2 regions of the Ningiella algicola genome follow, and region 1 is predicted to be linked to the other one. Evidence: predicted binding sites of a transcription regulator. Region 1 holds the regulator's gene; the other holds the start of a gene.
The links. Region 1 encodes FliA, which starts transcription of late flagellar genes. Its sites were predicted from a motif close to CTAAAGNTNNNNNNNNNNNNGCCGATA; they were not measured.
Positions count from the first base shown of each region.

Region 1 (4,369 bases):
CGTGAAGCCCTCAAGCAAGTGAAAGACGAGCTAGGTGGTGACGCTGTTATTATGTCTAATAAAAAAGTTTCTGGAGGCGTGGAGCTAGTTGCAGCGGTTGATCCAGGCGCTAACCCTGAACCTCCTGTCAGTCTGGCTAAGGCGAGCAAACCTAGCAAGACAACACCCACGCTCAGTGAAGTGATTGGTGATGACATTCCCGACAGTTTACAAGCCTTGCTTGAAAAGCAGTCTGCAAGTTCTCAGCTTAGCTCCGCGCCAAATCCTTACTCAATGAATACTCAATCAAACGCTGCTATACAACAAGCGAAAGCGCGCGAGCAAATGCGTGCTGATGATGAAATTGTTCGCTCGCCAGCCTTTGCACAAGACAACGAAGACGAAAAACTGAGTAACAGTCAAGCCGCCAGCCTTACGCCACCACCGAGCGTATTGGAGCAAGACCAAATGGATACCATAAAGGCAGAGCTTGAGTCGATAAAAAACGTGTTGAAGTTTCAAGTTTCAGAGCTGGCTGATGAGCGCAAGAAACGCAACAACCCAACTCATCATTATTTGCATGAACAGTTAATCAGCATGGGCTTAGGGCAAAAACTTGCGCGTCAGTTTATCGACTTTTTGCCCCACAACGTGGATGAGAAGCAAGGTTGGAAATACCTGCTTAACCTATTGTCGAATCGCTTGCACGTGGGTGGAAACGATATTCTAGAACAGTCTGGGGTGGTTGCCCTGGTTGGTCCTACTGGAACAGGCAAAACTACGACATTAGCGAAACTGGCGGCGAAATACGCGCAAAAATATGGCGCTGATCAGGTTGCCATGATTACCATTGATACCTATCGCATTGCCGCATATGAGCAACTGGCAACCTATGGCCGCATTATTGGCTGCAGTGTGAAAAAAGCCCAAAACGCAGAAGAGCTTAATCAATTGCTCTACCAAATGCGCAACAAAAAATTAGTGTTAATAGACACTGCCGGTTTCAGTCAGCGAGATGCTCGCTTAATTGAGCAGCTCAATGAGTACGAAACTGGCTTATCTGTCAATATCCGCAAGTACCTTGTGCTTCCCGCAGGCGCGCAATACCAAGTGCTGACGCAAACCGTCAAGGCTTATCACTCCACTGATATTCAAGGCTGCATATTCACCAAGCTAGATGAATGTTACAGCCTGGGAGAAGCACTGAGCGTGGCAATAGAAAACGATCTGTCACTAAATTATGTGACCGATGGTCAGCGTGTTCCGGAGGATATCAAACTCGCAGACTCGGCTAATTTAACCCTTGTTGCTGCCAAGCTTCATAAAAAATATGGTGTGCATGCAGACGACGAGGCGGCTTTCGCCTTAGCCGGTGGTCTATGATAATCGATCAAGCAAGTAGCTTAAGAACTATGAATCAATCAAAACAAATAAAAGTCATTGCGGTGACCGGCGGTAAAGGTGGTGTTGGTAAGACCAATATTACACTCAACCTCGCAGTATCGGCAGCTAAACGTGGAAAACGCGTAATGGTGCTCGACGCTGACCTTGGCCTAGCCAATGTTGACGTAATGCTCGGCTTAAGAGTCGACAGAAACTTAGCGCATGTCTTGTCAGGCGATTGCACCCTAGATGAGGTGTTAGTTACCGGTCCTCATGGCGTAAAAATTGCGCCTGCAACGTCGGGTACGCAATCAATGGCAGAGCTTGGGCAGCATGAGCACGCGGGTTTAATTCGTGCTTTTAGTGAGCTGAAAACACCCATCGATATGATGTTGGTTGATACCGCAGCCGGTATATCTGACATGGTGGTGAGTTTCTCACGTGCGGCGCAAGACGTGATGATAGTTGTCTGTGACGAGCCAACATCGTTAACCGATGCCTATGCATTAATTAAAATTTTAAATCGAGAACACGGCGTGTTTAAGTTCAAAGTGGTAGCCAATATGGTGCGCTCTGAACGAGAGGGTCGTGAGCTCTTCAGTAAGTTGTCAAAGGTCACTGGACGCTTTTTAGACGTAGCGCTGGAATTAGTCAGTATCGTGCCATTTGACGAGAATGTAAGAAAGGCCGTTCGCAAGCAAACTGCACTTGTAGATGCTTACCCTGGTTCACCTGCTGCAAAAGCCATTGCAAAGTTAGCAGAGAGAGCCGTGACCTGGCCGATTCCCACACAAGCAGGCGGACACTTGGAGTTCTTTATTGAAAACCTAGTGTCTTTGCATGAGTAGGTAAATAAAAGTGAGTAATAAAGTGACCGTATATCAACAGCAAATAGACAAAAACCAATTGGTTGAGCGTCATGCTCCGCTCGTGAAACGCATCGCTCACCACTTAATGGCTAGATTACCTGCAAGTGTGTTAATCGATGATCTCATTCAATCAGGCATGATTGGCCTACTAGAGGCTGCTCGAAATTTCGACGGCACGAAAGGCGCAAGTTTTGAGACCTTCGCCGGTATTCGCATAAGAGGCGCAATGCTCGATGAAATTCGCAAAGGTGACTGGACACCGCGCTCCGTGCACAAGAACTCTAGAGCAATTACAGAGGCCATCAATCTGGTTGAAAAAGAAACTGGAAGGGATGCTCGCGATACAGAAGTCGCCGAGGTTATGAACGTATCTGTACAAGAATATCATCAAATGCTCAACGAAGTGAATGCAGGCAAACTGGTCGGCATTGAAGACTTAGGCGTGAGTGAAGATGTGCTTTCAAACGAAGAAAACAAGGGGTCAGACAAACCTTTTGAAGAAATGATGCAAGGATCATTTCAGAAAGCGCTGGCGCGGGCGATAACTACATTACCAGAGCGCGAAGCTATCGTATTGTCACTTTACTATGACGAAGAGTTAAATTTACGAGAGATTGGTGAAGTGCTCGAAGTAAGTGAATCTCGCGTCAGTCAAATTCACAGCCAGGCCATGCTGAAATTGAAAGCGAAGATGCAGTCGTGGCGCACTGCTGAATAGCCCTTACTGTGAAATCAAGTAAGCGCGACATAAATAAAGATTAGATAAATCACATTTTCCATTGCGGAGGTAGTTTTGGATAAGAACATGAAAATTCTCGTTGTTGATGACTTTTCAACGATGCGAAGAATCATCAAAAATTTGCTGAAAGACTTAGGCTTCACAAACGTGCAAGAGGCAGATGACGGAAATACGGCATTGCCTATGCTAAATCAAGGTGATTTCGACTTTGTAGTGACTGACTGGAACATGCCAGGTATGCAAGGTATTGATTTGCTACGAGCAATACGTGCTGACGACAAGTTAAAGCATTTACCCGTGTTAATGGTAACGGCTGAAGCTAAAAAAGAGCAGATTGTTGCAGCAGCTCAAGCAGGTGTAAACGGCTATGTTGTTAAGCCATTTACTGCCGCGACGCTGAAAGAGAAGTTAGACAAAATCTTCGAACGCTTAGGATAATTCTTGTTTTGAGACATTCTCATTCAACGAGATCCTTACGATTAAAAGGAAGGTCTAATGACTAATGAAGCATCTTTGATTTCGCTTGAAGAGGCGCAGGCTTTGGTCCAGCACATCCAAGCGGGTGAAATTGAATCAGCCAACAACATTGTGCATAACATCACGATGCGTGAATCGACAGAGCTTTTCTCTGAAGTGGGCAAGCTCACACGTCAACTACATGACTCTTTATCGACGTTTCAGCTTGACCATAGGTTGGCAGACATAACGAATACCCAAATTCCTGACGCGCAATCGCGGCTTGAATACGTCATTGAACAGACAGAGCAAGCCGCCAACTCTACGATGGATGCAGTTGAGCGTAGCATGCCCATTGCTGAAGCCTTAAATGACCGTCTAAATACCGTGATGCCCGAGTGGAAGAAGTTGATGTCTCGGCAGATTGAACTCGGTGAGTTCAAGAGCCTGTGCTTAGAGCTGGACACGCTTTTAAACGATGCTAGAGAGGACTCCGCAAACCTCAATACCATGCTCACTGAAGTGTTGATGGCACAAGGTTATCAGGATCTTACCGGTCAGGTCATTAAGCGCGTTATCGAACTTGTCAAAGAAGTGGAAGATAACTTAGTAGATATGCTCTCTGCCTTTAGTGATGAAGAAGCTAAACGCGACAAGCATTGTTCTTCTACAAAAACGAACAGTAGCACTGTTGACAAACCCGATACTCAACCTTCTGCAGAATCTGACGATAAAGAGAAAGCCGAAGGGCCAATTATTGACGCAGCAACGCGTAACGACGTCGTACAAGGACAAGACGACGTTGACGATTTACTGTCTAGTTTAGGTTTTTAGGGGAGCAAACGAATGTCGTTTGAAGTTGACGAGGATATCTTGCAAGACTTTCTGGTGGAAGCCGGAGAAATATTAGAGCAATTGCAAGAACAGCTCGTAGATTTAGAAA
Region 1 is NZ_CP171821.2:1,267,674-1,272,042, reverse strand. It holds gene flhF (flagellar biosynthesis protein FlhF) at 1-1,362, shown strand, start outside; gene PN836_RS05720 (MinD/ParA family protein) at 1,359-2,210, shown strand; gene PN836_RS05715 (RNA polymerase sigma factor FliA) at 2,221-2,949, shown strand; gene cheY (chemotaxis response regulator CheY) at 3,025-3,408, shown strand; gene PN836_RS05705 (protein phosphatase CheZ) at 3,466-4,260, shown strand; gene PN836_RS05700 (chemotaxis protein CheW) at 4,273-4,369, shown strand, end outside.

Region 2 (4,369 bases), 1.9 Mb from region 1:
GGATACGCCTGATTTGACAAGCGTGATTCGAATCTTCGCAAGAAATTTATCAACCTTGGACAATTGGGAAAATCGCTTTAAGTGGCTCACCATGCCTCTGAACAAAATTAAACACATAGCAAACAACAATTCACAGACTCAAGCGAAGAAGAACATTGGGGCACATTATGACTTAGGAAATCGTCTATATACTAAGTTTTTGGACGATTCGATGATGTATTCCGCTGCAATCTACCCTGATCCCAATACCGAGCTCGCGGATGCACAGCATATCAAGTTGAAAACCATTTGCGATAAGTTACAGTTAAGCGAAAGCGACCATCTTTTAGAAATTGGCACCGGTTGGGGCGGATTGGCAGTATTCGCTGCCAAGCATTACGGCTGCAAGGTGACCACAACAACCATTTCTGAAGAACAATATTCTTGGGCACAGGAATGGGTTGCAAAAGAAGACTTGAGCGACAAAATAACCCTATTGAAAAAAGACTACCGCTTGCTAGAAGGGCAATTTGATAAGCTGGTGTCGATTGAAATGATTGAGGCAGTGGGTAAAAAGTACTTAGCCAACTTTTTTAGTAAGTGTTCATCGTTGTTAAAGCCTACCGGTTTAATGCTATTGCAATCAATTACCATAGACGACCGCAGATATGACAGCTATTCCGATAGCGTAGATTTTATCCAAAAACATATTTTTCCCGGTGGGTTTTTGCCCTCTCAATTTGCTATTAATAAACATGTAAAAAAATTCACAGATATGAGTATTCGAGACGTGCACGACATTGGGCTAGACTACGCGCAAACCTTAAAACACTGGTTTGAAGCCTTCATGAGTCAAAAGACATCCTTGAATGAAGACGGCTACGACGAACGCTTTATGCGAATGTGGCAATATTATCTGAACTACTGTGAAGGCGGCTTTCTAGAACGCGTTATCAGTACTGAACAATTGGTTTTGTCTAAACCCGAACACAAAACATGGCTAAATCGAGGCTGGTAACAGCGCTTTTTAAATAGAAAAAACGCAGCATGAGCTGCGTTTTTTGATGCATATTTTAGCCTTATTCGCTTCTTTGCATGATTGAAATAGGATCAGTATATTTGGGATCACCTTGACTAATTCGGATTTCAACACGACGATTTCGCGCTTTTGCTTCATCGCTGTCGCCTTCATCAGCAAGCTCGGTCGCCGCTTTGCCAATCACTTGCATGCGAGACTCATCGAAATTTTGCGCCATTCTAAGCTCTTCAGCCACCGCTACCGCGCGCTGTGCACTTAAGTCCCAATTGGAGCGATATAATTCATTCGAAATTTGTATTTTATCGCTATGCCCCGATATTTCGATTTGACCTGGCATATCGTTTACCAATACACCTAGCTGGCGTATCACCGGAACAAACTGTGGCTGCAAAAATGCTGAACCGGCTGAGAACGATCCGTTTTCTCTAATGCGGATCACTATCTGTTGACCAAGGTTCTCAACATCTACTGCGCCATCTTTAATCTCTTTTTGCAGGAGCTCCTGAACTTTCTTCAGCTGTTTTTCAATCTGATCTTTATTTGCAGCCGCTGCAGCCGCAGTTGCGGCTTCGTTAGCAGTGTTTGGAGATTGACCACCGCGCTGATCACCGCGCTGCTTTTGTCGACCACCGGCTGACTCATCCTCGCCCTCTTGAAAGTTAAGCATTGGCTTGGTGATCTCTTGCGTCACCTGCTGCACCGTTTCAATTGGAGTGGGCTCTGGCTTACCAGGTCTAAACTCTAAAGCAACCACACTGGTTCCCTTTGGAATGTCTTTGAGCTCAATTTTATTCTGAACGCCAAATGCAAACTTCATCGACCCTGCAATTTGCTTGAACTTTTTTACATCCATTTCAGAAAATGAAAGCAAAAGTACAAAAAAGCACATTAAAAGCGACATTAAGTCAGCGAAGGTGCCCATCCACGCCGGCAATCCTTCGGGGGGGCACTTGGGGCATTCGTCTTCCACTACGCTGGCTCCTCAGTCGTCGATCGCTTACCTTCTGCCAAATAGCCTTTCAACACACCTTCAATCACTCGCGGGTTTTGTCCATCGGCAATGCCCAAAATACCATCTAAAATTAAACACTGATTCAGCTTCTCTTCATCCGCTCTGATACCTAGTTTAAAAGCAATCGGCAAACAAACGATGTTTGCTAGCATTGCACCGTATAGAGTGGTCAATAGTGCAACTGCCATTGCAGGTCCAATGGCTTTCGGATCATCCATGTTCGAGAGCATGGCTACCAAGCCGATTAGCGTGCCTATCATACCCATTGCTGGCGCAACATCACCTAAGGATTTGAAGATAACTTTACCCGCCTCGTGTCGGTCTGAGGTATTTGTAATATCTTTGGCCATGGTCGCACGTACAACCTCAACATCATGACCATCAACGAGCATGTCGACGCCCTTTTGCATAAAGCTGTTGTCAATTTCTGCTTCTTCAAGGGCTAAAAAGCCGCCTTTGCGAGCAGCATCAGCCATATCGACGACTTTCTCAATAAGTTCTTCAGGAGATTGAATTTTAAAGGTAAAAGCTTTTGCAGCAATTTTACCGGCACCTAAAAATTGAGCCAAGGGGTACTGCATGACCACTACGAAAATAGAGCCACCAAATACAATCAGCACTGATGGAACGTTGAAAAATATGTTTAGGTCACCGCCTATAACCATCGCCATGATGACAAAACCAAGCGCGCCAATAAGGCCGATTAGTGTTGCTAAATCCACGTTGACTCCTATACCCAAATACAAAGGTTGACTAAAGATTTTCTATGCTCAGGTTAACGGCATAAGCGGCATATCCTTTATGGGAATTATTGGGATGTTTTTATTCACACATGACCTAGGCCTGATAATGATTGTATTTCAAGGCTATCTTCGGTAATGTTCCGAGCAAATAATCAGATAAAAAGAACGTCATGAGCGCAGAAGATTTAAGCTTTGAACAGGCAATGGAAGAGCTAGAAACATTGGTGACTAAGATGGAGCAAGGCGACATCTCCTTAGAGAGCTCTTTGAAGAGTTTTGAACGTGGTATTGCATTGGCAAGACACAGTCAAAGCTTACTCAACCAAGCTCAACAAAAAGTGAAAATACTGACCCAGAGCGAAGACGGTCATTCACTGCAAGATTTTCAAGAACCTCAATAAGGTAAGCTTGTACCCGAAAACATGAGTAAGTAAGCTATCAACACACGTTCCTGGTTTTATTTTGACTGACTTGCAGCTTGAATTAGATTCCTTATATGCAAACATCATTGCACGACTTACAAACAGCTACCAAGATTCGCATTGAACATGCATTTCAACGCTACATTAGCGATCGCGGCGATTCTGATTTAAGCAGCACCGCGCTTTTTAAAGCGGTTGAGTATTCGCTTTTCAATGGTGGAAAACGCGTTAGACCACTGTTGATTAGCCTTGTCTGCGAAATGCTGGGGGCACAAGAACAAGATGCTGATACAATATCGCTTGCCATTGAGTGTATACACGCTTACTCCCTCGTACATGATGATTTACCCGCAATGGATGATGACACGCTCAGACGTGGAAAGCCCACCTGTCATATCAAATTTGATGAAGCTACCGCGATATTAGCGGGGGACGCCTTGCAAACCCTTGCATTTGAAATACTCAGCGATGCGAAACTTTCAGAATTTGCGAATGCTAGACGCATTATGCTGGTGAAAGAGCTTGCCTTGGCAAGTGGCCTGAGGGGAATGTGTCAAGGCCAATCGCTTGATTTGCAGTCAACTAAAAAAGACATTAGCTTTGAGTCCCTAAAGACCCTTCATACGCTTAAAACAGGCGCACTGCTCAGAGCTTCCGTGCGCTTGGCTGTATTAGTCTGCCCAAATTCAAATAAAGACGAATTAGCAACTCTTAGCACTTTTGCAGACAATATCGGGCTGGCATTTCAAATACAAGATGACATTTTAGATGTGGTTTCGGATACAGAAACCTTAGGAAAACCGCAAGGTTCTGACCAAGACATGGAAAAAAACACTTTTGTGAGTAAATTAGGACTGGCAGGCGCGCGCAAAGAATTAGCCCATCACCATCATCTAGCGCTACAAGCATTAGACAGATTACCGTACAATACCGACGGACTTCGCGAATTCACAGATTACATGGTGACGCGAACTTTTTAAGGTTAAACCTCATACTAATGAGACGGCCTGTAATACTCACATAAACGTAGCATAAAGAAGACCTTAAAGCATGACGCTAGACCTTTCGAAGTATCCTCATTTAGCACTCGCAAACACACCAGAAGAGTTGCGTAAGCAGCCGCGTCAAAATTTACGTTTGCTGGCAGATGAACTGCGCCAATTTTTGCTCAACT
Region 2 is NZ_CP171821.2:4,157,460-4,161,828, reverse strand. It holds gene PN836_RS18130 (class I SAM-dependent methyltransferase) at 1-997, shown strand, start outside; gene PN836_RS18125 (flagellar motor protein MotB) at 1,059-1,988, opposite strand; gene pomA (flagellar motor protein PomA) at 1,988-2,752, opposite strand; gene PN836_RS18115 (exodeoxyribonuclease VII small subunit) at 2,944-3,174, shown strand; gene ispA ((2E,6E)-farnesyl diphosphate synthase) at 3,270-4,175, shown strand; gene dxs (1-deoxy-D-xylulose-5-phosphate synthase) at 4,246-4,369, shown strand, end outside.
Region 2: the regulator FliA is predicted to act here: its motif matches at 2,807-2,833, upstream of pomA (flagellar motor protein PomA).